DNA from 3 places in the Bradyrhizobium sp. SMVTL-02 genome. Region 3 is predicted to be linked to each of the others. Evidence: riboswitches for the same ligand, from Rfam matches in the RefSeq annotation. Region 3 holds a riboswitch; each other region holds the start of a gene.
What was found. A riboswitch is a leader RNA that binds a small molecule or an ion and turns the genes downstream of it on or off. The one in region 3 is predicted to bind S-adenosylmethionine.

Region 1 (9,646 bases), 1.1 Mb from region 3:
CGATCTCGACGATGCCGCGGCGGATGGCGCGGGTGCGGGTGAAGTGATCGAACAGTGCTTCGCCGTCGCCGCGCCGGATCGCGCGGGTCAGCTTGGCAAGATCCTCGGTGAAGGTGCCGAGCATCTCCAGCACCGCTTCCTTGTTGGCGAGAAACACGTCGCGCCACATCGTCGGATCTGATGCGGCAATACGGGTGAAGTCGCGGAAGCCGCCGGCTGAGAATTTGATCACCTCGGACTCCGTCACCTGCGCCAGCTCGTCGGCGGTGCCGACGATGGTGTAGGCGATCAGATGCGGCAGATGGCTGGTGATCGCGAGCACGAGGTCATGATGATCCGGCGTCATCACCTCGACCTTGGCGCCCATCGCCGCCCAGAAGGCGCGCAAGTGAGCGACGGCCTCAGTGTCGGTACCCTCCGGCGGCGTGAGAATGCACCAGCGGTTGATGAAGAGCTCGGCGAAGCCGGAATCCGGCCCCGAATGCTCGGTGCCCGCGACCGGATGTGCCGGCACGAAATGGACGCCCTGCGGCAGATGCGGCGCCATGTCCCTGACCACCGCGCCCTTGACCGAGCCGACGTCGGAGACGACAGCGCCCGGCTTCAGATGCGGCGCGATCTCCTGCGCCACCGGCCCGCAGGCCCCGACAGGAATGCAGAGGATAACGAGGTCGGCGTCCTTGACGGCCTCCGCATTGGTCGCCACCACCTGGTCGACGATGCCGAGCTCGATCACCCGCGCGCGCGTCCTCTCCGAGCGCGCGGTGGTGACGATCTCGCCAGCCAGGCCCTGGAGCTTCGCAGCGCGCGCGATCGAGCCGCCGATCAGGCCGAAGCCGATCAGCGCGACGCGCTGGAAATGCGGTTTCGCGCTCATTTGCCGGCCATGAATTCGCGCAAGGCATCGACGACGAGGCGGTTGGCCTCTTCGGTGCCGATGGTCATGCGCAGGGAATGCGGCAGGCCGTAGTTCTTCAGCGCGCGCAGAACGAGGCCGCGCTTGGTGAGGAAGGCGTCGGCGTCGTCCGAGGTCCTGCCGTTGTCGGTCGGGAAGTGGATCAGCACGAAATTGGCAACGCTCGGCGTCACCCTCAGGCCGAGCTTGGTGATCTCCTCGGTCAGCCAGTTGCGCCAGGTCTCGGTGAACTGCTTCGACATCGCCTGATGGGCGGTGTCCTCGATCGCGGCGACCGCGGCATACATCGCCGGCGTCGACACGTTGAAGGGACCGCGAATGCGGTTGACCGCGTCGATGATGTGCTCGGGCCCGAACATCCAGCCGACGCGCAGCGCGGCGAGGCCGTGGATCTTGGAGAAGGTGTGCGTCACCACGGTGTTCTCGGTGGTCGCGACCAGCTCGATCCCCATTTCGTAATCGTTGCGCGAGACGTAGTCGCAATAGGCGGCGTCCAGCACCAGCAGCACGTGCGAGGGCAGGCCGGCGCGCAGGCGCTTGACCTCGTCGAACGGAATGTAGGTGCCGGTCGGGTTGTTGGGATTGGCGAGCCAGACCAGCTTCGTCTTCGGCGTGACCACCTTGAGGATGGCGTCGACGTTGCAGGTGAGGTTGGTCTCCTCGGCGATCACGTTCCTGGCGCCGACCGCCATGGTCGCGATCGGATAGACCAGGAAGCCGTGGGTGGTGGAGATCGCCTCGTCGCCCTGGCCGAGATAGGTGTGGGCGAGCAGGTTGAGGATCTCGTCCGAGCCGGCGCCGCAAATGATGCGGTTCGGATCGAGTCCGAACGAGCGGCCGATCGCTTCGCGCAGCACGCGCGAGGTGCCTTCGGGGTAGTCTTCCAGATGATCCGCCACGCGCTTGAAGGCCTCGATCGCCTTCGGCGAGGGCCCGAACGGCGTCTCGTTGGCCGAGAGCTTGAACACCTTGCGGCCCGGCTCCGGCACCGGGGTCTTGCCGGGCGTGTAGGGCGCAATATCGAGAATGCCGGGGTTCGGCACGGGGCGGGACATCTTCAACTCCGGAGTGGCTTAGGCGGTACGCGATTTACGATTTCGACCCGGTCGGGGCCACCGTATAGCGCGTTGCGTGGCTGCCGACGAGGGCCGTGGAGCGCACCGAGGCCCCCGCCTCGATCAGGGCAGCCTTGATCTTGTCGATGCTGCTCGCAGCCGTGACCGAGACCAGCAGCGCCGCGCCGTCGAAGGCGGTGTCGGGCACCGCCACGATGTCGGCCAGCGGCGACAGGGTGCGCGCAACCTCGGCATTCCACCCTGATACGCGCACGCTGAATGTCTCGACCTCGGTCACCAGGGCGCTGTCGGCGACGCGCGAGATCGCGAACACCGGCAGCGCGGCCGGATGGTCGGCGCGCTCGACGAAGGGCATCCGCGCGATGATCTTCGGTGCGCCTTCTGCCTCCAGCTCGAGCCACCACGGTGTGCGGCTGGAGGTCGCCGAGACCAGCGCCAGGTCGCCCTTGGATTTCGCCACCGCCTCGACCGCAGCCTGCGCGCTGAAATGCGCGACATAGGGCACCGTGAAACCGAAATGGAAGCGGACCGAGTCGCGCATCGCGGGCTCGCTCACCGAGATGTCGGCGTGCACGGAGAACGGCGCCTGCACATAGGTGAAGGTCGAGATGATGACGCGCCAGATGCTCTCGACGGTGTCGAGCGGCAGGATGCCGCGATGACGCTGCACGATCTCGCGCATCATGGAGGCCTCGCGCGCCGGGCGGAAGGCCGAGCCGACCTCCTGGGTCTGCTTCACCTGGATCAGGCGGTCGATGATGTCGCCGCGCTGCATCAGCAGGCGATGCATGCTCTCGTCGATCGCATCGATCTCCTTGCGCAATTCCTGCAGTGATGGTGGCGCGGGCGGACGTTGGGACATATCTGACAGGACTGTTGAGAGGCGTTCCAATGCGGGCCGGCCAAAGAGACTGGTAGGGTCCGATCCGCTGCGATCGACGTCCTGATTAGGCAGTCAGGGCGACGAAAGCAAAGAGAAATGACGGCCTGTTCGGCCGGCGAGGCAGGGACGAATTTGGCTGATCCGGACCGCGACTTGACGAAAACCGCCCAAGCCGGTAGGTTTTTGCCTGTTCCGTGGTCATTTGAGCCGGCCGGCTTGCAGCCACGTTAAAAAACTCGCTAAACAGGCCGGGGACGCTTCCGATCCCGGCCGAACCTATCGTTCAGGCCGGGTTTTTCATGGCCTGATGTCAGCGACAGTCGAGCGGCAGTCGCAAACGAGGTCGATGATGGTTGTCGTCAAGTCGATTCCGAGCCCGGCGATCAGTACCGACGATCGGTCGCATGAGGCGGATCACCCGAGCTCGCTCATCGCGCATTTCGGCGCCGAGCAGCCATTGCCGCTCGATTGCGGCGTCGATCTCTCCCCGTTCCAGATCGCCTACCAGACCTATGGCGAGCTCAACGCCGACCGCTCCAACGCGATCCTGATCTGCCATGCGCTGACCGGCGACCAGCACGTGGCCAATGTGCATCCCGTCACCGGCAAGCCCGGCTGGTGGGAGACCCTGGTCGGCCCGGGCCGCCCGCTCGATCCCGACAGGTACTTCATCATCTGCTCCAACGTGATCGGCGGCTGCATGGGCTCGACCGGGCCCGCCTCGATCAATCCCGCCACCGGCAAGGTGTGGGGTCTGGAATTCCCCGTCATCACCATTCCGGACATGGTCCGCGCGCAGGCGATGCTGATCGACCGGCTCGGCATCGACACGTTGTTCGCTGTGGTCGGCGGCTCGATGGGCGGCATGCAGGTGCTGCAATGGACCGCGGCCTATCCGAGCCGGGTGTTCTCCGCGCTCGCGATCGCCTGCTCGACGCGACACTCGGCGCAGAACATCGCGTTTCACGAGCTCGGCCGCCAGGCCGTGATGGCCGATCCCGACTGGCACAATGGCGGCTATGCCGATCGCGGCATCCATCCGCATCGCGGCCTCGCTGTGGCGCGGATGGCGGCGCACATCACCTATCTCTCCGACGCCGCGCTGCATCGCAAGTTCGGCCGGCGCATGCAGGATCGCGACCTGCCGACCTTCTCGTTCGACGCCGACTTCCAGGTCGAGTCCTATCTGCGCTACCAGGGCTCGTCCTTCGTCGAGCGCTTCGATGCCAACTCCTATCTCTACCTGACGCGCGCGATGGACTATTTCGACATCGCCGCCGACCATGACGGCGTGCTGGCAAAGGCGTTCGCAGGCATCAAGACCCGCTTCTGCGTCGTCTCCTTCACCAGCGACTGGCTGTTTCCGACCTCGGAATCGCGTGCGCTGGTGCATGCGCTCAACGCCTCGAGCGCGCGGGTGTCGTTTGCCGAGATCGAGACCGATCGCGGCCACGATGCCTTCCTGCTCGACGTGCACGAGTTTTTCGACATCTCCCGCGCCTTCCTGCAATCGGCCGGCAAGGCGCGCGGATTGAATGGCTGTGGTGGCTAGGATGTCAGTGCAGGAAGTGCTGCCGCTCGGCGGCGTTGCGGCCGGGCAGTCCGGCCAGGTTCGCGCCGACCATCTGCTGGTGGCCGAGATGGTCAAGCCGGGTTCGAAAGTGCTCGACGTCGGCTGCGGCGACGGCGACCTGCTTCAACTGCTCGAGGCCCGCGGCATCGATGGCCGCGGCATCGAGCTGTCGCGCGAGGGCGTCAACCGTTGCGTCGCCAAGGGCCTTGCGGTGGTGCAGGGCGACGCCGACACCGACCTCGTCAATTACCCCGACGACGCTTTCGACTACGTGATCCTGTCGCAAACGCTGCAGGCGACGCGGCAGCCGAAGGTGGTGCTGGAGAATCTGCTGCGCATCGGCCGCCGCGCCATCGTCTCGTTCCCGAATTTCGGCTTCTGGAAGATGCGGCTGCAGCTCCTGATCGGCGGCCATATGCCGCGCACCGAGAACCTGCCCGCGACCTGGTACGACACCGCCAATATCCACTTCTGCACCATCAAGGATTTCGTCGAGCTCTGCGACGCGATCAACGTCAAGATGGAGCGCGCCGTGGCGCTCGATCTCTACGGCCGCCCGGTGCCGCTGAACCTGCCCTGGTGGGTGTGGAACATGTTCGGCGAGCAGGGCGTGTTTCTACTCAGCCGCGGCGGGGGCAAATAGCCTTCCGTTCGCGCTCCTCAATATGAGGAGCTGAGGTCTGTCCACCGTCATTGCGAGCGCAGCGACGCAATCCGGAATGCGTCCGCGGAAAGACTCTGGATTGCTTCGCTGCGCTCGCAATGACGGAATACCTGGCGGCGCCTAATGCGCCGCCAGCGACCGCGGATCACGCACCGGCCATCGTCCCGCCTCAACCAGCGTCACGAATCGCTCCACGCTCTCGTTGAACAGCGCGGGCTCCTCGAGATTGAGCACGTGGCCCGACTTCGGAAACATCGCGAGTCCTGCGGCCGGCAGGTGCTTCTTCAGGAACAGGCTCGCTCCCACGCAGGGATCGTCCTCGTCGCCGCAGATGATCAGCGCGGGCGTCGCCACCTTGGCGATCGCATCCGCCATCGTGTAGATCGAGGGCCGGCCGCCCTGGAAGCCGCGCATCGTGTTGGCCGAACCCTTCGCATCGTGCCGCGCCAGCGCGGCGTAGAAATCGGCATGGCCGCGCGGGTCCTTGACCAGGAAGGGGATCCGGCTCGGCGCCTCGCGCGTGACCTTGGCGACCTCGGCAGAGCCCAGCGTCTCGAACTGCTCGGCATTGGCGCGGCACTGCTTGCGCCAGGCCTCGAGATTCTCGAGCTCGGAGCCGGAGCCGACGCCGGCCAGCGTCATCGACAGCGCGCGATGCGGCGCGTTCAGGCCGATCTGGAGCGAGGAGTAGGCGCCCATCGAGAGCCCGACGAGATGCGCGCGCTCGATCTTGAGATGGTCGAGCACGGCCAGCGCGTCGGTGTAGAAATGCGTGTAGGTGTAGACCTCGCCGTCAGGCACGTCCGACGGGGTGTAGCCTCGCGCCGAATAGGTGATGCAACGGTGGCCGCGCGAGAAGTAGCGCATCTGCGGCTCCCAATTGGTATAGTCGGCCGCGAACTCGTGCAGAAAAATAATCGGCGTTCCCTGACCCGCCTCTTCGAAATAGATGCGGACGTCATCCCAAGTCGTGGCGTGGGGCATTAACTGTTTCCCTCTCTTCAAGACGCCTTTGCAGGATCGCAGTTAATGTTGATGTCCGCAATGCGGCAGCTTCGCACCAGCACCGGCGCAAAATCATCGCAGCTATTCGCCGACGTTGCGTCTTTTTCTCGCCACATCCGGAAGCTTTACGCCCCGGCGGATGTCGGCCACCACACGGGCCGACGGGAAAGAGGGGTGTCAACGAAGGATGAAGAATGTTTGAGTTGTTTGCGTTCCGCCTGTCGCGTTGTGTTGTCGCGCTGGCGGTCTTCTTCGCGGCGGTTGCCGCATTGGTTTCTCCGGCCTCGGCGCGGCCGCATCATCGTCACAGCGCAGAGCGGCACACTCACGCGCACCACGCCAGACATCATCACTATCGCGATCATGCAAGCAGCTCGCGCTTCGAGCGCAGCGTGGCACAGTTGCAGGCGGGCTCCTTCGCCGACACGCATGCCAGCTACGATCCGAATGCCAACGCCGGCGGTGCTGGCATGAGCGCCGGCTTCGGCGGCGGTTCGGGCGTCGTGTCCGAGGCGCGCCGCTATCTCGGCGGCAATCCGACCGGGCGCGGCAGCCTGTGGTGCGCGCGCTTCATGAACATGGTGCTGGAGCACACCGGCCATCGTGGCACCGGCTCGGACATGGCGAACTCGTTCGCGCATTACGGCACGCGCGTCTCCGGCCCGCAGGTCGGCGCCATCGCGGTGATGTCGCGCGGCCGCCGCGGCGGCCATGTCGGCATCATCACCGGCATCGATGCGCAGGGCAATCCGGTCATGATCTCAGGCAACAGCGGCAACCGCGTCCGCGAGGCGCCGGTCTCGCGCGGCCGGATCTATGCCTATGTGATGCCGAACTGAGGCCTCACCCCGTCATTGCGAGGAGCCCGCGCAAAATTGCGAAGCAATTTCGCGCGGGCGACGAAGCAACCCAGACTGCCTCGGCGGATAGATCTCTGGATTGCTTCGCCGCGCTCGCACTGACGGAGGATGTTGAGCCGACATCGGTTCACACCAACCTTGGCTGCTCCACCGCAACCGCATCGCCCACCCCGATCTCGCCGTCGGCGACGACCTCGGCATAGATGCCGCAATCCATGTGGCCGAGATGGCGCGAGAGCGTCGGCGGGATCTCGAGATCGCGCTTGGCCGTCACCGGGTCCACATTGGTGGCCGGACAGCGTACGATGCGCTTGACCACCTTGAGCCTGGCCTCGCCGATCGCGAGCGTCTGGCCGACGAGGTCGAGCTCGGACCAGGCCGGCCAGCCCTTGACGTACAGATTGCCGCGGAAGCGCAGCGGATGCACGGCAGTGCCGCCGAGCATGGCCTCGATGGCGCGGACGCTGTCGAGGTTGATGATGGACAGGACCTTGCGGGCCAGGTCGGAAAAGCTGTGATCACGGCCCGAGAGCACCTTCGGCGGGCCCTTCAGCTCCGGCTGGAAGTTCTCGGTGAAGTAGGCCTCGATGGCGGCGCGCCCGGCGGCGGTCTCGAGATCGCCGCTGGCGACGATCTGGCCGTCCCTGCGGATGGTCAGGCGGTTGGTCGCGTCCTCGAAGCGGCTGTCGAGCGAGGCCAGGCGCTCATTGCGGGCCAGCATCAGGAACAGGATTTTCGGCTTCCATTCGGGTGCCTCGGGATCGAACCCGCTCGGGCCGTTCTCGATGGCATAGCGGCGGTCGGCGGGCAGCGTCTCCCCGCGCCGCAAGCGGACTCGGGGTAGTTGCTCCGCTGTCAGGCCCTTGATCGGATAGCGGTAGAGGCAGGCGATTTCGGCGGTCTGGCTGGCTGTCATGCCGCTACTTAGGGGATTCGACCTGCTGGCGCCAAGCCAGCCAATCGGCGCACGAAATTGTGAAGTGGCCTCTTTCGCATCCACAACCCGCTTCCCACATTTGCCTCGGGCTGGCGGCCACGCCGGTCCACGACGACCGTTACCGGTTGAGAAACGTCAATGCGGTAATCGGAAACCCAATGAAGATGCCATTTGGGGTGCCTTTGAGGGCCCCGGGGGCAGGCCGAGGGAAAGACAACGACATGAACATCGACAAATATACCGAACGCTCCAGGGGCTTCATCCAGTCCGCCCAGTCGCTCGCGGTGCGCGAGCGGCATCAGCAGTTTTCCACACTGCACCTGCTGAAGGTTCTCCTGGACGACAATGAGGGTCTCGCGGCCGGTCTGATCGACCGCGCCGGCGGCAATTCCCGTGCGATTCTGAAGGCGACCGAGGAGGCCCTCAACAAGGTGCCGAAAGTTTCCGGCGGCGGCGCCGGCCAGATCTACCTCGCGCCCGAGCTCGCCCGCACTTTCGACGCCGCCGAGAAGGCCGGCGAGAAGGCCGGCGACAGCTTCGTCACCGTCGAGCGGCTGCTGCTCGGTCTCACGCTGGAGAAGACCAGCGAGGCCGGCACGATCCTCGCCAAGGGCGGCGTCACCCCGCAAAATCTCAACGCTGCCATCGAGGCGCTGCGCAAGGGCCGGACCGCGGATTCCGCGACCGCCGAGAACGCCTATGACGCGCTGAAAAAGTATGCCCGCGACCTCACCCAGGCTGCGCGCGACGGCAAGCTCGACCCGGTCATCGGCCGCGACGAGGAGATCCGCCGGACCATCCAGGTGCTCTCGCGCCGGACCAAGAACAATCCCGTCCTGATCGGCGAACCCGGCGTCGGCAAGACCGCGATCGCGGAAGGCCTCGCGCTGCGCATCGTCAACGGCGACGTGCCGGAGAGCCTGAAGGACAAGAAGCTGCTGTCGCTCGACCTCGGTGCGCTGATTGCCGGCGCGAAATACCGCGGCGAGTTCGAGGAGCGGCTAAAGGCCGTGCTCCAGGAAGTCACCGGGAGCGACGGCAATTTCATCCTGTTCATCGACGAGATGCACACGCTGATCGGCGCGGGCAAGGGCGACGGCGCGATGGACGCGTCGAACCTGCTGAAGCCGGCGCTCGCCCGCGGCGAGCTGCACTGCATCGGCGCGACCACACTCGACGAGTACCAGAAGCACGTGGAGAAGGATGCGGCGCTGGCGCGGCGGTTCCAGCCGATCTTCGTCAGCGAACCCTCGGTCGAGGACACCATCTCGATCCTGCGCGGACTGAAGGACAAGTACGAGCAGCATCATGGCGTGCGGATTGCCGATTCCGCGCTTGTTGCGTCCGCGACGCTGTCCAACCGCTACATCACGGACCGCTTCCTGCCCGACAAGGCGATCGACCTCATGGACGAGGCGGCGGCGCGGCTGAAGATGCAGGTCGATTCCAAGCCGGAAGAGCTGGATTCGCTGGATCGCGAGATCATCCGGCTGAAGATCGAGCAGGAGGCGCTGAAGAAGGAAAGCGATCTCGGCTCCAAGACCCGTCTCGAATCGCTCGAGAAGGAGCTGGCTGAGCTCGAGGAGAAATCGGCGGTGCTGACGTCGCGCTGGAGCGCGGAGAAGGACAAGCTCTCCAACGCCCAGAAGCTGAAGGCCGACCTCGACGCACTTCGCGTGGAGCTCGCCAATGCCCAGCGGCGCGGCGAATTCCAGAAGGCCGGCGAGCTGGC
Region 2 (9,646 bases), 2.1 Mb from region 3:
GCCGAAGCACTTCCTGGACATCAACGAGCTGCCGTTGTCGGAGCTCAAGAGCATGCTCGACGCCTCCGCCGCCATGAAGGCGAAGCAGAAGGCGCAGCAGCCGGTGAAGCCGCTCGAGGGCAAGACGCTGGCGATGATCTTCGAGCGTCCCTCGACGCGCACCCGCGTCTCGTTCGACGTCGCCATGCGCCAGCTCGGCGGTGAGCCCATCATGCTCACCGGCGCCGAGATGCAGCTCGGCCGCGGCGAGACCATCGCCGACACCGCGCGCGTGCTGTCGCGCTATGTCGATGCCATCATGATCCGCATCCTCAACCATGAGGCGCTGCTGGAGCTTGCGGCGAATGCGACCGTGCCGGTCATCAACGGCCTGACGCGGCGCTCGCATCCCTGCCAGGTCATGGCGGACCTCATGACCTATCAGGAGCATCGCGGCCCGATCGAGGGCCGGACGGTGGCCTGGACCGGCGACGACAACAACGTGCTGGCCTCCTGGGCGCATGCCGCCGAGCGCTTCAAATTCCAGCTCAATGTGGCAACGCCCCCGGAGCTCGCGCCGAAGAAGGCGATGCGCGACTGGATCAAGGCGACGGGCGCGCCGATCGTGCTCGGCTCTGATCCCGAGGCCGCCGTGAAGGGCGCCGACTGCGTCGTCACCGACACCTGGGTGTCGATGGGCGACAAGGAAGGCGAGCACCGTCACAACGTGCTCAAGCCCTATCAGGTCAATGCGAAGCTGATGTCGCTGGCCAAGCCCGACGCGCTGTTCATGCACTGCCTGCCGGCCCATCGCGGCGAGGAGGTCACCGACGAGGTGATCGACGGGCCGCAATCGGTCGTGTTCGACGAGGCCGAAAACCGCCTGCACGCGCAGAAGGGCATTCTGGCTTGGTGCTTCGACGCGGTGAAGTAGCGGCGCGGTCGCGTAATATTGGATCGTCATCCTGACTTTCGTCAGGACGACACGGAATTTGTACTCGCGTGCACGAGATCCGATCGCCGGAACACACCCCCTTCCATTCCCGGCTCTCCGACCCCAGATAAAGCGCCATGGTTTTCCAATCCCCTGACATGAAAACCGGGCCTGAAGGCCCGGTCCGCGCGCCATCAGCGGTTCCGGTCGACGACGCCGTGCTGCCTTACGAGGTCGACGCGCTCGACGTGCGCGGTCGCCTGGTGCGGCTTGGCCCTGCGCTCGACGACATCCTGACCAAGCACGATTATCCAGCGCCTGTCGGCAAGCTGCTCGGCGAGGCGATCGTGCTGGCGACGCTGCTCGGTTCGGCGCTGAAATTCGAGGGCCGCTTCATCCTGCAGGCCCAGACCGACGGTCCGGTGTCGTTCCTGGTCGTCGACTACAAGGCGCCGGATCATCTGCGGGCCTATGCCCGCTACGACGCCTCGCGCCTCGGCACGGCGAAGGATTCCGGCACGCTGCTCGGCCGCGGTCATCTTGCGATGACCATCGATCAGGGCCCCGACATGAGCCGCTACCAGGGCCTCGTCGCGCTCGACGGCGGCAGCCTGGAAGATGCCGCCCACGAATATTTCCTGCGCTCCGAGCAGATCCCGACCAAGGTGCGCCTCGCCGTCGGCGAGGAGTGGCGCTCGAGCGACGGCGGCAAGCATCGCTGGCGCGCCGGCGGGATGCTGATGCAATTCCTGCCGAAGGCTCCCGAGCGCGCGCGGCAGGCGGACCTGCATCCCGGCGATGCGCCCGAAGGTGTCGAGGCGCACAGTGTCGCCGAGGACGACGCCTGGGTCGAGGCGCGCTCGCTGATCGAGACCGTCGAGGACGTCGAGCTGATCGATCCGGAGCTCTCCGGCGAGCGGCTGCTCTATCGCCTGTTTCACGAACGTGGCGTACGCGTGTTCAAGCCGCTGTCGCTGAAGGCGCAGTGCTCCTGCTCGCGCGACGCGGTCGCGTCCATGCTGAAGAGCTTCTCGCCCGACGACCGCGCGGCGATGGTGAAGGACGACAAGGTCGTCGTGACCTGCGAGTTCTGTTCGTCGGTCTACCAGTTCACGCCGCACGAGGCGGGCGTCGAGGACGCGTAAGTCCATCCTCCGTCATTGCAAGCGCAGCGAAGCAACGACGATGTGGAGGTACGGCACGGTGCTAATTCAACACCCGCTTGTTATCCGGGCTGTCTAGCGAGAACGTCGGCACGTCGATCTCGAAGCGCTCGCCGGTTTCGCTGACCATCTGGTAGCGGCCGGTCATGAAGCCGGATGCGGTCGTGAGCGGCACGCCGGAAGTGTATTCGAACCGCTCGCCGGGGGCGAGCGTCGGCTGTTCGCCGACCACGCCCTCGCCCCTGACCTCCTGCTGGCGACCGGTGGCGTCGGTGATGATCCAGTGCCGCGTCTTGAGCTGCACCGTCTCGTCGCCGGAATTGGTGATGACGATGGTGTACGACCAGAAATAGCGGGAGCGGTCGGCCGACGACTGCTCCGGAACAAAGTTCGGCTCGACGGTCACTTCGATCTGGCGGGTCACGGCGCGGTACATGGCTGCCATCATACCGAAATCCGGCGTCGGAACCAAACCCCGAGGCGGTTTTGGCGACATCGTGCCGCCAGAATTGGCGAGGAAGTACACCCCAAGGGATGACATCCCCAGGGGGGAGACACCCCCATGTGATCCGGCCGCTTTGCGAGATGACGGCCGGACCGGTACACTCCTTCAACGTCGCGATTTGGGTGAGGGTTTTTAGGCCCCGATGACCATTGCCGACCAAGTGACGGGATCGAGCATCGCAGGAACCGCCAAACCTGCGGAGCCGCGTGCAGCCGCCATCACGCTGCCCGCCATCGGCGAGCGCGAACTCCGCCTTGACCTGTTCCGTGGGCTGGCGCTGTGGCTGATCTTCATCGACCATCTGCCGACGAGCCTTTTGACGTGGTTCACGATCCGCAATTACGGCTTCAGCGACGCCACGGAGATCTTCATCTTCATCTCCGGCTACACCGCCGCCTTCGTCTACGGCCGCGCGATGCTGGAGGGTGGCGTCGTCATCGCTACCGCCCGCATCCTGCGGCGGGTCTGGCAGATCTACGTCGCGCACGTCTTCCTGTTCACGATCTTCCTCGCCGAGATCTCCTACGTGGCGACCCGTTTCGAGAACCCGCTCTACACCGAAGAGATGGGGATCATGGACTTCCTCAAGCAGCCCGACATCACCATCGTGCAGGCGCTGCTGCTGCGTTTCCGTCCCGTCAACATGGACGTGCTGCCGCTGTATATCGTCCTGATGCTGGCGCTGCCCGTGATCCTGTGGTCGATGCGCTGGAAGCCCGACGTCACGCTCGGCCTTTCCGTCGTGCTCTACGCGGTGACCTGGGAATACGATCTCTACTTCTCCGCCTATCCGAACGGCTTCTGGGCCTTCAATCCGCTGGCCTGGCAATTGCTTTTCGTCTTCGGTGCATGGTGTGCGCTCGGAGGTGCGCGGCGCATGTCGCGTATTTTAGCGTCGCCGGTAACGATGTGGATCTCGATCGCCTATATCGTGGCGGCGTTCTACGTGACGCTGACCTGGTATCTGCCGCACCTGTCCCATCTGATGCCGAAGCGGCTCGAGCAATGGATGTATCCGATCGACAAGACCGATCTCGACGTTCTGCGCTTCACGCATTTCCTGGCGCTGGCCGCGCTCACGGTGCGCTTCCTGCCGCGCGACTGGCCGGGCCTGAAATCGCAGTGGCTGCGGCCGCTGATCCTGTGCGGCCAGCATTCGCTCGAGATCTTCTGCCTCGGCGTCTTCCTCGCCTTCGCCGGCCATTTCATCCTGGCCGAGGTCTCCGGCGGCGCAGCCATGCATGCGCTGATTAGTCTCTCCGGAATCCTGGTCATGTGGGGCGTTGCCTGGGTGATTTCGTGGTACAAGCGCGTGGCTGACAAGAGCGGTGCGAAAACCAAAAACGCCGTCGGCAACGCCGATCTGGCGGGAGGGGGCTGATGAAGGCGAAGGTTCTCCTGAGCCTGATCCTGCTATGCGGTGGCCTCGCCGCGCCCCAGGCGCGCGCGGACGATGCTGCGCCTGCCGCTGCCGCCGCGCCCGCAGCCTGCGAATTGCCGTCCTATCTCCTCACCAGCGAAAGCCAGCTTCCCAAGGTTGCCGAGGCCGTCAAATCTGGCAAACCGCTGGAAATCCTGGTCATCGGCAGCCGCTCGACCACGATTCCGGCCTCCGAGGACGCCTCCTATCCGGCGCGCATGCAGGCCATCTTGAAGGAGAAGCTGCCACCCTCGGAGGTCGTGCACGTCTCCGTAGAAATACAGAGCAAGAAAACAGCAGAGGAGGCGGCCACCACCTTCGTTAAGCTGATGGAAGCAAAAAGGCCTACTTTGGTCATCTGGCAGACCGGGACCGTGGATGCTATCCGAGCCATCGATCCCGATGAGTTTCGCGGTGCTGTGACCGAGGGGGTTGCCGCGCTGCAAAATGCAGGGGCTGACGTCGTGTTGATGAATTTGCAGTACAGCCCGCGCACAGAGACCATGATCTCGGTGCCGCCCTATCTCGACAATATGCGGGTGGTGGCGCAGGAGCACGACATCCCGCTGTTCGATCGTTTCGCGATCATGCGGCAGTGGAATGACCAGGGTCAGTTCGACCTGTTCAGCCCGTCCCACGGGCCGGAGCTGGCGAAACAGGTCCATGATTGCCTTGGCCGGGCGTTGGCACAGTTCGTGTTTGACGCAGCCCATCTGGGGCCGGCCCAGCAGCAAAATTGAGGTCTAGCGTTAATGAGTTCTCTCCGCCCTTTTTGCCCGACGGCATGGCTGGCTATATCAGCGGCGGCAGCGCTGCTGTTGCTGACGCCGGTGTCGCAGTCGCGCGCGCAGGCGCAAGCCGCGCAGACGACGCAAGCGCCGGCGCAAACCGCTGATCCCGCTCCCGCCTCGCGTTCCCAGACCACGGGCGCCGTGACGTCCCCCGAGCAGCGTGGCATCACCGCGCGCGCCATCGACAAGGTCAAGCAGGCCGCCAAGTCTGCCGGCGATATCTTCAACCGCGTGCCATGCCTGCCGCCGAAGGGCGGCTCGAAGACGATGGGCTCGCTCCCTCATGTCGCGGCCAAGCTCGCGGCCGGCCAGCCCGTCGTGATCGTCGCGTTCGGCTCGTCGTCGACCGCCGGCTACGGCGCGAGCTCGCCCGATTTCAACTATCCGAACCGTCTCGCCGCACAGCTGCGCCGGCACTATCCGACCGCCGACATCACCGTCGTCAACGCCGGCGTGGGCGGCGAGGATGCGCCGGAGATGATGAAGCGCCTTCAGACGCAGGTGATCGACCTGCATCCGGACATGGTGATCTGGCAGGTCGGCACCAACGCCGTGCTGCGCAATCTCGATCCCGGCGATACCGCAAAACTGGTCGAGGACGGCATCTCCCGCATCCAGGCCGCCGGCGGCGCCGACATCGTGCTGGTCGATCCGCAATATTCGCCGGCCGTCAATCAGCGCAAGGAGAGCGCCGGCAGGATGGTGAAGCTGCTCGGCAAGGTCGCCGAGCTCCGCCACGTCGGCATCTTCCCGCGCTTCGAAGTGATGCGCGACTGGCACGAGAACCAGTCGATCCCGGTCGAGAGCTTCGTCATCGCCGACGGCCTGCACATGAATGACTGGGGCTACGCCTGCTTCGCCCAGCTGCTCGGCGACGACATCATCCGCTCCGTCGGGCAGATCAAGCTCGGGGTGAACGTGCCGGCGGATGTGAGGACGTATCGGCCGATGTGACGGCTCTTACCTGCTCCCGCCAGGGGAGGGCAAGGAAGATCACGCCTTCTCCAGCGCCGCGGTGATATCCTCGATCAGATCGTCCGCATGCTCCAGCCCCGCGGAGAAGCGGATGAAACCCTCGCTGATGCCGAGCGCGGCGCGGTCTTCCGGCTTGAGGCGCTGATGCGTCGTGGTGGCCGGATGCGTCACGAGGCTCTTGGCGTCGCCGAGGTTGTTCGAGATCTTCGCAAGCTTGAGCTCGTTGAGCACGCGAAACGCTGCCGCCTTGCCGCCCTTCACCTCGAAGCCGACGAGCGTCGAGCCGCCGCGCATCTGCTTCTTCACCAGCGCCGCCTGCGGATGATCGGCGCGGCCGGGATAGACCAGGCGCGAGATCTTCGGATGGCTCGCCAGCACCTCGGCGACGCGCGCTGCCGTGTCGGTCTGCGCGCGCACGCGCACGCCCAGCGTCTCCAGGCCCTTGAGCAGGACCCAGGCGTTGAACGGCGAGATCGACGGGCCGGTCTGGCGCATGAAATTGTGCAGGTGCTCCGCGATGAAGGCTTCCGAGGACAGGATGATGCCGCCGAGACACCGGCCCTGGCCGTCGATGTGCTTGGTCGCGGAGTAGACGACGACGTCGGCGCCGAGCGCGAGCGGGCTTTGCCAGATCGGCGTTGCGAACACGTTGTCCACGACGAGGCGCGCGCCGCCGCTGTGCGCGATCGCGGCGATGCCGGGAATGTCGAGCACATCGAGCGTCGGGTTGGTCGGGCTCTCCAGGAAGAACGTCTTGGTGTTGGGGCGAAGTGCGCGCTGCCACTGGTCGAGATCGAGGCCGTCGACCAGCGTGGTCTCGATGCCGTAGCGCGGCAGGAGGTCCTGGATGACGTAGAGGCACGAGCCGAACAGCGCGCGGGAGGCGACCACGTGATCGCCGGCCTTCAGCGGTGCCAGGATCGCGGTCGTCACTGCGGCCATGCCGGTTGCCGCGGAGCGGGCGGCTTCGGCGCCCTCGAGCTCGATCATGCGGCGCTCGAACATCGCAATGGTCGGGTTGGAGTAGCGCGAATAGATGAAGCCGGGGTCCTCGCCCTTGAACCGCGCCTCGCACTCCTCGGCGCTGGCATAGACATAGCCTTGCGTCAGGAACAGCGCCTCCGACGTCTCGCCATATTGCGAGCGCAGGGTGCCGGAATGGACCAGGCGGGTTTCGGGGCGGTAGGCAGCAGGCGACTTCGACATAGGACCCTCCGACGTGACCATTGGAGCGAAAACGGTCACAAAAAAACCGGCCTGGATATCTCCACTGGCCGGGATCACAGAGGTCCCCGGCCTGTTTAGCGATTTATTTAACGTGGCTGCAAGCCGGCCGGCTCAAATCACCACGGGATAAGTGATGCTCATATTCCGCAATGCCCTTTCCGTCAAGGCGTCCATCGGCTAGCCCTGAAAGACTCGTATTTTCCGCATGTCCGGATGCTCTGACCCCAGATGAGGACCCCCGGTTGAGTTTCACGGTCGCCGCCGATGCCAATGGAATCCTGCCCGACCGCATGATCGCGGCGATGGCGGAGGCGGGTCTCATCCTGCCGGCCTACGACTTCGTCGAAAGCCAGATCCAGCCGGCGAGCCTCGATCTGCGTCTCGGCGACATCGCCTATCGCGTCCGCGCCAGCTTTCTCCCCGGGCCCGGCGCCACCGTCGCCGAGCGCATCGACGAATTGAAGCTGCACGAGTTCAGCCTCGCCGACGGCGCGGTGCTAGAGACCAACTGCGTCTACATCGTGCCGCTGCTCGAGAGCCTCGCGCTGCCGCCGGAAATCGTCGCAGCCGCAAATCCGAAGAGCTCGACCGGCCGGCTCGACGTCTTCACCCGCGTGATCGCCGACGGCACCCGCCGTTTCGACATGATCGGCGCCGGCTATCACGGCCCGCTCTATGCCGAGATCAGCCCGAAGACGTTTCCGGTGCTGGTGCGCGAGGGCTCGCGTCTCAGCCAGGTGCGCTTCCGCACTGGGGACGCCATCCTCAACGCCGACGAGCTCGATGGCTTGCACGCCGCCGAGCGCCTCGTCGACATCGCCGATGCCGATCTCTCCGGCGGCGTCGCCGTCTCCGTCGATCTCTCCGGCGAGAAAGGCAATGGCTTCGTCGGCTATCGCGCCAAGCGCCACACCGGCGTCGTCGACGTCGATCGCCGCGCCGGCTACGCCGTGGAAGATTTCTGGGAGCCGATCTCGGCCCGTCCCGACGGCAGCCTGATCCTCGACCCCGGCGAGTTCTACATCCTCGCCTCCAAGGAAGCCGTGCAGGTGCCGCCCGATTACGCCGCGGAGATGGTGCCGTTCGATCCCTTGGTCGGCGAATTCCGCGTGCACTATGCCGGCTTCTTCGATCCCGGCTTCGGCTATGCCGGTGCGGGCGGGCTAGGATCGCGCGCCGTGCTCGAAGTGCGCTCGCGCGAGGTGCCGTTCATCCTCGAGCACGGCCAGATCGTCGGCCGCCTCGTCTACGAGAAGATGCTGGCGCGCCCCGATGCGATGTACGGCCAGCGCATCGGCTCGAACTACCAGGCGCAGGGTCTGAAGCTGAGCAAGCATTTCCGGGTGTAATCCGGGCTACGACAGAAAGCGCCTCCGGTTGCGCCACTCCTCGCGCAATGACACACTCCCGCAAAACAACAAGCCGGGAGCGATCATGACCGCCGCAACTGACGCCGCGCAGGAAGCCGAATGGAAGCGCTGGCGCGCGGTCGCCGATCTCTACCACGCTTACTTCACCGGCCTCATCCTGACCGTCGTCACGCGCCGCGGCACTGCGGATGCGGCGGAGTTCGTGTTCCGTGTCTTCCGCCGCCAGCAGCAGGAGCGCTTCCTGCCGGGCTTGCAAAAGCTCGGGCTCAGCCATCTGCCGCCGGCGGTCGCCGCCGCGCAATATCACTATCTCTCCAACTGGATCGGCGGCGTGCATGTCGAATACATGTACGAGAGCGACCGCAAGGCCTGGATCCGCTATCCGCCGCCGCGGTGGATCTGGAAGGGCAGCGCGATCTGCGGCGTGCCGGGCGAGGTCAGCCGCGCGATGCTGCGCGGCTGGCACGCCAACAATGGCGTTGCGCTCGGCGATCTGCGCCTCGGCTTCGTCTGCACCAAGCAGAGCGTCGACGGCCAGGACGGGCTCGAAGGCTACTATCACCAGTACGACCATCCGCTCGAGCCCGATCAGCGCCTGGTGTTCGCGCGGCATCTGGAGGCGCCGTTGTTCGATGCCAGGACCGCACCGGCATTGCCGGTCTCGAGCTGGCCGAAACCACGACTGGAAAAGGCCTATCGCAACTACGCGATGGAATATGTCCGCACCGCCGCGCCGGTGATGGTGCAGCAGCTCGGCCCCGAAGATGCCGGCTATCTCCTCCACCTCACCGGCAGGCTGATCGGCATGCAATATTTCGACGAGGTCGCCGCGGCGCTGTCGATGACCCGCGGTCGCGCGCGCGAGTTTGCATCGTTTCTCAATGCTCTGTTCGCCGCGCAGGATGATGCCGCCGAGATGACGCAGTCCGAAGGCGCGTTCGAACTCCGCCAACAGAACTGGAAACTGATGGACGACGTGCCCGATTATCACCCCGCCTGCGCAAAGGTGCTGGAGGGATTGTTTGAAGGGCTGGCCGCAGGTTGCGGACGACACATCGGCGTGCAGATGCGGCCGGCCGCGGGTGGCCGTCCGCCATTGGTCTGGACGATCGGGTAAGCGACAGTGTCGCCGTGCTTTGCCTCTGCCCGCGTGCGGGGAGAGGCCGGAATTTGCGACAGCAAATTCCGGGTGAGGGGGACTCTCTGCGAGTCCAGTTGCCACCGTCGTTGCGGAAGCGGCCCCTCACCCCAACCCTCTCCCGTAAGAACGGGGAGAGGGAGA
Region 3 (9,646 bases):
TACCGGCGAGGAGCAGCGGCTTATCAAGACGCTTCCGCGCAAGGGCTTCCGTTTTGTCGGACAGGTGCAGGAGACGCGAGAAGTTGCGGGCCCTCCACTCCCGGAGAAGCCTCCCATCGCCATCGCCGTACTTCCGTTTGAGAACATGACCGCCGATCCCGAGCAGGAGTATTTTTCGGACGGAATGGTTGAGGAGATCACTACGGCGCTTTCCCGGTTTAAGGTTGTTCGTGATCGCCCGCAATTCCAGCTTCACCTACAAGGCCAAGGCGGTGAACGTGAAGCAGGTCGGGCAAGAGCTTGGCGTGCGCTATGTCCTTGAGGGGTCCGTGCGCAAGGCGTCGGGCAAAGTCCGCATCACGGGACAGTTGATCGACGCGGTGACAGGCGCACACATCTGGGCGGACAGGTTCGAGCGCGACCTGACCGACGTTTTTGCTCTGCAGGACGAGGTGACGGTCGCCGTCATCTCGGCCATTCAGCCGAAATTGCTGCAAACAGAAATCGCGATGGCGGCACGGCGGCGACCGGAGAACCTTACCGCCTATGATTATTACCTCCGTGCTCTGCCGCAGTTTTACCTGGCGACCCGCGAAGGGTTCGCCGAGGCGATAAGGCTGGCTCATCGCGCGTTAGAGCTAGACCCTCGGTTCGGCTTTGTTGCTGCTCTGGCGGGTGCCTGTCACATGAACAACGTCGTCTTAGGCTATTCGACCAATCGTCAATTCGAGCGCAAGGAAGCGGTTCGGCTCGTTCGCTTGGCATTGAGTGTCGACAATGGAGATCCAGAAACGCTAGCATTGGCTTGCGTAACCTTGGCGTTCGTTGCAGGCGATTACGAAAGTGCGATCGAAATGGCAGACCGGGCGGTCGCGCTCAACCAAAATTCATTTGAGGCATGGCACGCTAGAGGCTGGGTCTATTTTCTTGCTGGGTTGCCGGAGGAAGCGGTCCGGAGCTTTGAACGTGGCATTCGGATGAGCCCAATAGACCCGCGGCTACACGTGTCGCTTACTGGGATGGGGATGGCCTTTATTGAGCTTCGTCGCTTTGACGAGGCCATCGTGGCCGGGAAGAAAGCGCAACGCCAGAACCCGTCCTATTCGTCCGCATACGTGTGCCTCGCGTCCGCTTTGGCCCATCTCGGACGTGACGCTGACGCGCGGGAGGCGGTGGCTCGTCTGCTTGAGGTCGATCCCACCTACGGTATATCCGTGAGGATCGGTCGGGCGGGGCAAACAAACGCGAAGCTGATAATTGAGGGTCTTCGGAAAGCGGGGTTGTCTCCAACTGCTCCGAGGTGATCGAATGACAGCTATGGCCCGTCGGGAAGTTGCGCCTCGGCGGCCGGTAGTCCGCTCGTCGAGTCAGAGCTGACCAGATTTGCTCGACGTGAGTTCTTCGTGTTTTGACCCACAAGAGACAGAAACCAACCGGCGGCACGTTGTACAACAGCTTACGCGGATGCTTTCGCGTCTGGTCGCCTTGCAACGAGGATGATGCCGATGCATTGCAGGGCGACCTCGTTTCTTTGGTTGCATAATCGGATTTGATTGCGCACGATGCCGCGATCAGATTTCGATTTTGACTCCAGCTTCTCCAAAATAGTCGCTTCGAGATTAAGTTCATCTCTCCTGGGCGTACCGGGTTCGGCAACCTCAGCTCATCCCAGCCCATTCCGGCGAGGACATGGAGAGGCCGAGGCTGGAGCTTGGGCGTGAGCGAGATGAAGACTGCAAACGTGTGGGCGCTCGATGCGGTTAATCCACCAAAAATTGAACGTGCTGCCGCCTCCTCATCGATGTGGCGCGGTATCGGTTCGTATTGCTTGGCAAACTGTATAATCTCTTCCTTCGAGACCAAATAAGGACCTGCGTTTCTGGTGGTACCAATTTCGGCATCCTCGAAATAATACATGGGTCATTGGTCAATCCTTTGCGAGCGGACTAACTATAGGGATAGCAAACGCCACTTGTGCGGCTCAAGGTCAGCACGTCCTGTTCTAGCCCGTCTGCGAAGTCGTGGCGCGTCTGACGAAGATTCGCTCATCACGGCAGAGCGGACCAGATTTGCTCAACTTAGGTTCTTCGCAGTTTGACCCGAAGCAGGCCTTGTGCCCAGAGTGTTAGCGCTGCGTGTGTGATGCGAAACGACGTTCGCTGTAGCTCGCATATCGCTTCGGCTGTCAGGTTTATGCTTGGCGTTTTCGGTCCCTGTGTTAGCTTTTTCGAGGCGAGGTTAACCACACCTCCCTGTGGCTCTGATTTACGCCTGGCCCTTTTGATTTCCCCGGACGCATAGGAGGCACCATGGGGCACGACGAGCTGGTGATTATCGTCAGAGTTGCTGGTGCTCTCGCCATTGGCGCTATGATCGGGTTCGAGCGCACATTTCATGGACGCCCGGCAGGTTTTAGAACGCATTCCCTCGTCTGTATCGCGTCAGCCATTCTCATGATCGTTACGGTTTATCAGCACCAGTGGATGACATTACTTGAACATGACGCCATCCGCACTGACCCGACCCGTATGGCGCAGGGCATCATGACCGGCATTGGATTTTTGGGAGCTGGCGTCATTTTCAAGGAGGGACTTACTGTCCGCGGATTAACAACGGCTGCATCCATTTGGGTGACGGCAGCTATTGGTATTCTGGTTGGAATCGGGTTCTGGTTTGCGGCGTTTGTTGGCGCCGTCGCAACCCTCATGGTACTCGCGCTGTTCAGGGTCATCGAGGCTCGATTGCCGAGCGAGTTCTATGCCCATCACATGTTACGCTTTGCTCGGGATAAGGTGATGGGCGAAAGCGAAGTCCATAAGATGATTGGCGATCACGGCTTTACGATTGCCAACCTGTCATCGCGACTAAGCGAGGGCGGGCAGCAGTTCGAGTACCGGATGACCATTAAGAGCCGCGACAGGCTCAATGCCGAACGACTTGCCAAACATTTGCGCGGCTTGCCCGAGGTTGTTGAGTTTCGCATTACTCCCACCGGCGATTAGGATCGTGGGCCCGAGCGCGAAGCGCCCGCCGATTTTTGGCGGTCAAACTGCCTATGATGCGCCCCCTTCCTATGGTAGCGTTGGCATGGGGGTACGCGCTGGCCAGCGAGTACCTCCCTCTAACTTAAACCCTGCCTCTTCTTGGGAGGCGGGGTTTTTCCGCGAGCAGATCGGACGCCACGAAAGCCGCCGCGCCGAGACGATTAAGGCGGCTTACCGGCCGGTCAAGCGGTCAAGCACGCTTCACTTCGGAAACAACTTGTCTCGGATGTATCGCGAAGTCGGCGTCAGCCTGATTCCTCGTGGCTTGCACCAGACCGCCTTATCAATCTCCTTCTTGTCGCCAATCTTCAGGGCGCCCCCCGCGTCCTTAGCTAAGAAGATTGCGTCACTCATCTTGCGACCGGACCGCCGGTTCTTTGCCTTCACTTCCTTCCAGAGCTTCACCGGGCCCAGCTTGAGCTTCGGCAGTTCTTCCCTGATCTCTCGGCGGAGGCACTTCCTTTCACTCTCACCTGCACGCTTGCGACCGCCCGGAAACATCCAGAGCTTGTCGCGTCGTCGTCTGACCAGGAGGACGCGGCCCTTCTTTGCGACGACAAGTTTTGAAGACTTCGCCATTTCTCTTTTGTATCGATTTGGCAGATCGGCATCAGTCTAGACCGTCTGGTTCGACCAGCAATGATCGGCGTCACCCCGCGCCCGTATTATCACGGAGCAACCCAACACTGACCGCGCGTTTAGGTGGCGCTATGCCTACGCATGCTCGGAATCCTCTACATCCTCCAAGAGCCCATGTTCTGGGTGGCATTGGCTTTTGGGCTGGCTCCGATCGTCATTGGCGTCATCATCCTGTGGCTAAGCGGCCGAGGTCGCCAGTGACACGTTTCCGTTTCGCCGAACGTGGTTTTTCTCGCAGCCCGGGAACAAATGTGCACTTTTGCACTTAACCCGCTAGCTTCCACTTAGGGAGGTGGAACCTATGGGGAAACGAAGTGCCCACCGCCGAATACTATTTGAAGCAAGCTGAGATCGCATCACGGTTGGCATTAGCAGAATCGGACCCGGAGAAAGCCCGGGCGATGCACATTATGACGCTAGACCTCTTCGATAAAGCGCAAAGGGCTCTGGTCAAAAACACCCCCACTCTGCCAGGGAGTCGCGCGCAGCCCCCTACCATCGAACGGCAGTAAGGCCACGTTCAGCACTCACGCCTTTGCAATCCAGCCGAAGACAAAAAGGAACGCTCCAGCCCACTCGAGCTGGAGCTTAGTTTTGGTATTCAACTGGCCACAGTGGCGCTAGTTCCCTAACGAGCAACCGCTCCTAATCTCTGTCCGCCCGACCCGCTTGCGGCCGCGGCGGCACGCTTCAGTTCTTCAATCTTGGGACCGTGACAATGCAAAATTCCGATTCGCCTTCGGCTCCGGTCGCCGTCTAACCAGTTCAACAAGTGCTATGCAACACACCGGCGACAAACGGCCTCAGCTGCGCCTGGCGCCGGTGTCGCTCGGGTCATGATCGCAGACTGGCAACTGACCCAATATCTCCGATCCACCTCAAGAGCTGACGACCGGAATTGCGCTCCGGGCGAGTCAACATTCGCAAAATGAAAAGAGGCCCTGACGCGCCCGGCATCAATTTCTAGTCCGGCACTGCTAATCGCAGCGGCGGATTCTGCGGACCGAACCGTCGTCGCGCTCGATCGTGACGGTGCGGCAACCACCGCGATATCCGCGATCATACCCGTGAGCGCGATAAGCGGGTCGATCGTACTCTCGGTAGTACCGCCGCTCCGGGCCCACTCTCACGCCGCCGAGTGGAGTATCAACCTCAACTTGAGCTGACGCGGGTGCAATGGAGATCGGCGTGGCGAGAGCGAAGCCAGCGACCGCCAGTACACCGGTCAATAGCAGAGTTCTCATACGAGTTCCTCCTAAGTAGTTGCACTTGCTCTCCAACACCGCAAGCAGGGGCAAGGTTCCTGCACGAAATCAATCCAAACGGCGAGCGGCGGTTGACCTAGGCAGCCTTTAATCATCGCTCGATGCGGCAATCGCTTCATACTGATCTTTCACCGCTCGGTAGCATTCGCAAACAGCCTCGTGCAGAAGATCTACATTCAGAAGGTGTATTTTGCCTCGCTTATATTCGATCAAACCGGCCTCGTGGAGCGTTTGAGCGGACAACGTGACACTCGTCCGTTGCACACCAAGCATCTCGGCCAGGAATTCTTGGGTAAAGTCGAGAGTGTCGCTACCGGCTAAATCCCTTGCCCGCAGCAGCCATCGGCAGAGCCGAGCCTCGACTGTGTGCGACGACATGCAGGCCGCTGATTGTTGTGCCTGCATGAACAGAGCTTGTTCATGGCGGATGAGTGTCGAAAGCATACTCACGCTTTGCAAGGCAATCGAAGCAAGATCACCGATGTCGCATACCAAGCTGCTGCCAGCCAATTGCACGATCGCTTGGTTCAGTGATTTTCTCCCGTCCAGCGCCGCCGATGCGCCAAGCACACCGTCAAGCCCGACCATCGCCGCCTCGACAGACGCCCCGGAACTAAGGTCAACCACCAGTGAGATGACGGCACCCGTCGGAAAATAAACTAGGGTGATGGGCTGACCGGTTTCATAAAGAATTTGCTTCTGTCGAAGCTGCACGCTTTTCAGATGAGGCTGGAGCGCCGCCGCGTCAGAGGACGACAAAGCATTGAGCAAACGATTGGCGAAATCGGCCATGGACCGCACTCCCACAGGCGGGAGCGCAATTGGTCTCTCAGCCACTGACGCCTGCGGCTCTGGGCCCGTGTCAGTGATAGAAGGCAATTCGTCAGAATGGTCGTCGTTCCTATGGTCAGGGAACCTCTGTTGGGTAGCCGACTTAGCAGCTAACGACACCGATAACTGCGGCGGCTTACTCTTGGGGTCGATAGGTCACTACCCAGCGCGTCTCTTGCCATAGCTCTATGGCGTGTCCATCCACCAACTGCTCAATACTGCGCTTGGCTTCCTCGTCATTGTCGCAGACAAGGTCGATGCGTTCCTTAATATGCCCGTCGTGACCGATGATGTAGGCGTAGTATCCGCTGGTCATGGCGTTATTTCGGACGCTGCAAGCCCGGGGACTTAAGCCAATCGCTTATGCGTGAAGCAGTTTCGGCTTGCCGAGCTCGCCGCATGAGCAACTCGCGGGCCGTGCTGCCTACCGCTTCCTTTTCGGCTGCTGCCTTAAATCGCTGAGCTTCTTCCGCAAGCCGCTCTTCGAAGGTTAAATCATGCTTTATGCGCCGCCGGGTTGCTCCCATGGCCAGTCCTCGCAAATGCTGATTGAGGGCCGGCCATTTAAGATGCAGCTCTGATCTTTGTCTGTATGGTACCCGACACTCCCTATCCGGCCACTGCATACGTTCGCGCGTAGCGCTCCACGCATGCTATAATCCGGTGTGTTTAATTCGAATTTTTCAATTCGCAAAGTATGCAAAGTATGCGGTCCCGATGCTCTATGTGCTGGACCTGGCTCGCATAGAAGTTGGCGAGGAGTCTCCGCGCTTCCGTCACGTCCGCTCCAAGACGCGTGAGCTCCGCAACACGCGCCTCCTGCTCCGCAACATGGCGCTCACCTTGGGCAACGTGCCGCTCGGCTTCCCTTAGGTGTCTCTGAAGCATGTCCCGGTCCATAAGACAGTCTACAGCAAATCGCGAAACGGTGGGTGGCTAATCGGTTGGAAGTCGGCTTCGGGTCATTCGCGCGCGCCGAGTGATTAGCACGTCCGGCGGAATCCGACAGGTCGCCGCTTGCCACTGCGCTCGAAGATATGCCTGGGTAACTGGTACCGGTACCTGGTCGCTCTCAATCCCGGCTATCGGCCCCGGGGGGCACCCCCACCCCTCAGTAACAGCTGCCAGCACCATCTACGGGTCTCGATCCGGCCTATGCCGGCGGCAATCTGGAATTTGACTTGGTTTGCAAATGGGCTATCTGTGAGGGTGCATCCTGAGAGGGCCTGACGGCCCCGCCAACCAGCCTTGACCGGCAACGGTGGCACGACGATGTGGCCCACATGGGCAACAGTAGGTCGCCAGTCCTCCAGATGCATGTGCCATCTTGGAGGATTTTTTATGTTGCAGTCTCGACGAGGATTTTTGATCGGTGCCGGCGCCCTGCTGAGTATCCCTCCATTGCGGGCCGCCTTGTTTGACGAACGCGATCGCGCGGCCGCACCGCCGACGAGCGGCGTGCCGTGCGCCAGGAGAGAAGCAAGCCGCTGCTCGACGACATGCACGCCTGGCTGCTACGCGAGCGAGAAACCCTCTCGCGCTCCTCCGAGGTCCTGAAACCCATGAATTACATGCTCAGGCGCTGGGCCGACTTTGCCCGCTTCCTCGACGATGGCAGGATCTGCCTCAGCAACAACGCCGCCGAAAGAGCGTTGCGCGGCATCGCCTTGGGAAGGCGCAATTGGACCTTCGCCGGCAGCCCGCGCGGCTCCGACCGCGCCGCCATCATGCTAACGACGATCACGACCTGTCGTCTTAACGATGTCGACGCCAAAGCCTGGCTCGCCGACGTCCTCGCCCAATCGCCGATCTTCCCGCTTCGCGTTTGCACGAACTGCTGCCTTGGGAATGGAAGCTCCTGCGTCAAGCCGACAAGCCCACCGATCAGCAAGCTGCCTAACCTTCACGCAGGGCTATCATAGCGCTACCCGGCCCCCGCGCGCATGCGTCAATCAGGCGGTCTCCGTCGTATGCGTACCGTGGAGGCGAGGCAGCGCCGCTGAAAAGAAGTGTTCATAGGCCATCACCAGAGATCTCCGCCTAGTTTTGCTCAACGACCAGGACTTCGCCTGTTTGAAGATTCGCCGAGCCAATCCGATCCACCAGAGCCCTTCAGGACCTTGAACGGGCGGCCGGCCCTCGGGAGGGAAAGGACCGGCGGCGGGGGAGCCCGGCGAGGTAGAATGGCCAGACGTATGCCGAGCCCAAGCTTCCTTTCAGGAAATCGTGACAGATGCGGATGCACGATGTTTGACGAACCACTTAGGACCTCCCCAACGCATGTAATGACGCTCGGGCCGATACGGATCGCAGGCGTCGCAATGAGCCTTCTCACGCTGCTCGCGACGTCGCTCGCCCGTCGCCGCAGCGGTGCCATCGGAGATCGAATTACGATCATGATGACCTCAATGGGGCCTACCGAGCACGAAAGCGAACGGGACGACAAACAGCTCTTCACCAAGGTCGTCTATGACGTGCAAAACCCAACTACGCCAATCTTCGATGCTTCGCCCCATGGTGAGTGATCTCACGACAGAGGCCGCGCGATCTCGCGCCTCAGCAAGATCTTCCACCACGGTGCCGCAGCTATCAACCAACTCCTCTTTGCTGTTGGAGCAGTGGAAATACACCTGGGTCATGTCCAGCCTCCTTCTAGCATCACTTCGTTTTCAAGCACCGCCTCGCTTTGGGCGTCAGCAGCAGCGCGAGCCAGCGCTTTCTCAGTATCAACGCGCGAAGCCTTCTCCGCCCGCCGCTCGTAGTTCTCGGCAAGCACCTTAAGTTGATATGCAATCGCCTGGTCAGTCATGGTCTTGGCCACGCGGAGCAAACTATGTGCAGTTTTCAGGCATTCCGTGGCTCGCCGTGAGATATCTATGGTCATGGTGCCCTCACGCGGTTCGCGGCGTTCTGGGCCAAGGCTGAAGCCGGGGCAGCCAGTCATAATCGCATGCCCGGCGAGCCTTGAAACGATCGACGCACTTCGTGGAACAAAGCGGAGTTTGCCAAGAGTAGTGCCGGACGAGACCAAATCTGCCGGCGCATACTGCGCAACGCGTGGCGTTACCGTGTCTTGGATTTTCGGAGTGCTTCACCATGGGTGTCTCCTCTTTCATTGGGCCATAATGCGCTCAGAGGGAGGGAATTGCTCGTTATGTTCTGTAAGCCAGCGTTAGTCGTTGCGAGACGTTGTGATTTCGCTATATGGGAATCGGGTTTGCGCGACAGTCGGCGGGTGGAACGCAACCGCTAGAGCGGTTCACGGATTTATTGAATCGGAAGGGATTCCGGGTCTGGGACGAATATGATTCAAGATGCTGGCTGGGCTGGAGGCCAGCATCCGATGGTCCGACCAATTTCCAACGATTTGCGTAAGCGTGCGGTATCCGCTGTTGCCAAAGGTGAGAGCTGCCGATCTGTGGCGGAACGGTTTGGCGTTGCTGTCTCGTCAGTTGTGAAGTGGTCACAGCGTTATCGAACGACCGGCTCGGTAGCGCCCGGCAAGATGGGTGGTCACCGCAAGCCTGTGCTTGATCCGCACCGCGCCTTCATCGTCGAGCGGATCACTCAGACGCCGCACCTGACGCTGCATGGTCTGAAGGCGGAACTGGCAGCCCGTGGGGTCAAGGTCTCACACAATGCGGTCTGGCTGTTCCTGCGCCGGGAAGGGCTGCGGTTCAAAAAAAACACTGTTCGCCCTCGAACAGGCTCGCGCCGACGTCTCTCGTAGGCGCTTGCGTTGGCGAGCCTGGCAGGCCGGGCTCGATCCGGGCCGGCTCGTCTTCATCGATGAGACCTGGATCAAGACCAACATGGCCCCTTTGCGAGGCTGGGGACCCAAAGGGGCGCGCCTGCGCGGCTTCGCTC

Region 1: linked by a shared signal. The riboswitch ahead of metX (homoserine O-acetyltransferase MetX) and the one ahead of ACNJYB_RS27530 (IS66 family transposase) in region 3 are both predicted to bind S-adenosylmethionine.
Region 2: linked by a shared signal. The riboswitch ahead of ACNJYB_RS37500 (O-succinylhomoserine sulfhydrylase) and the one ahead of ACNJYB_RS27530 (IS66 family transposase) in region 3 are both predicted to bind S-adenosylmethionine.

What each region holds. Positions count from the first base shown of each region.
Region 1 covers NZ_CP182469.1:6,844,233-6,853,878, reverse strand. The annotation lists gene ACNJYB_RS32725 (prephenate/arogenate dehydrogenase family protein) at 1-877, opposite strand, end outside; gene hisC (histidinol-phosphate transaminase) at 874-1,971, opposite strand; gene ACNJYB_RS32715 (chorismate mutase) at 2,006-2,854, opposite strand; SAM riboswitch at 3,060-3,139, shown strand; gene metX (homoserine O-acetyltransferase MetX) at 3,225-4,427, shown strand; gene metW (methionine biosynthesis protein MetW) at 4,429-5,091, shown strand; gene ACNJYB_RS32700 (alpha/beta fold hydrolase) at 5,233-6,096, opposite strand; gene ACNJYB_RS32695 (TIGR02594 family protein) at 6,312-6,956, shown strand; gene ACNJYB_RS32690 (MOSC domain-containing protein) at 7,105-7,893, opposite strand; gene clpB (ATP-dependent chaperone ClpB) at 8,136-9,646, shown strand, end outside.
Region 2 covers NZ_CP182469.1:7,816,249-7,825,894, reverse strand. The annotation lists gene argF (ornithine carbamoyltransferase) at 1-913, shown strand, start outside; gene ACNJYB_RS37525 (Hsp33 family molecular chaperone) at 1,051-2,058, shown strand; gene apaG (Co2+/Mg2+ efflux protein ApaG) at 2,120-2,512, opposite strand; gene ACNJYB_RS37515 (OpgC domain-containing protein) at 2,724-3,962, shown strand; gene ACNJYB_RS37510 (SGNH/GDSL hydrolase family protein) at 3,962-4,741, shown strand; gene ACNJYB_RS37505 (SGNH/GDSL hydrolase family protein) at 4,754-5,746, shown strand; gene ACNJYB_RS37500 (O-succinylhomoserine sulfhydrylase) at 5,786-6,973, opposite strand; SAM riboswitch at 7,048-7,127, opposite strand; gene ACNJYB_RS37495 (2'-deoxycytidine 5'-triphosphate deaminase) at 7,285-8,343, shown strand; gene ACNJYB_RS37490 (hypothetical protein) at 8,429-9,481, shown strand.
Region 3 covers NZ_CP182469.1:5,745,253-5,754,898, forward strand. The annotation lists gene ACNJYB_RS27495 (winged helix-turn-helix domain-containing protein) at 1-322, shown strand, start outside; gene ACNJYB_RS27500 (tetratricopeptide repeat protein) at 231-1,304, shown strand; partial or broken gene ACNJYB_RS27505 (acyl dehydratase) at 1,690-1,917, opposite strand; gene ACNJYB_RS27510 (MgtC/SapB family protein) at 2,310-3,002, shown strand; gene ACNJYB_RS27515 (NUDIX hydrolase) at 3,246-3,623, opposite strand; gene ACNJYB_RS27520 (Crp/Fnr family transcriptional regulator) at 5,036-5,740, opposite strand; gene ACNJYB_RS27525 (hypothetical protein) at 5,916-6,095, opposite strand; SAM-I-IV-variant riboswitch at 6,986-7,084, shown strand; partial or broken gene ACNJYB_RS27530 (IS66 family transposase) at 7,216-7,679, shown strand; gene ACNJYB_RS27535 (DUF6894 family protein) at 8,185-8,418, opposite strand; gene ACNJYB_RS27540 (hypothetical protein) at 8,415-8,663, opposite strand; one part of gene ACNJYB_RS27545 (IS630 family transposase) at 9,123-9,458, shown strand; one part of gene ACNJYB_RS27545 (IS630 family transposase) at 9,460-9,646, shown strand, end outside.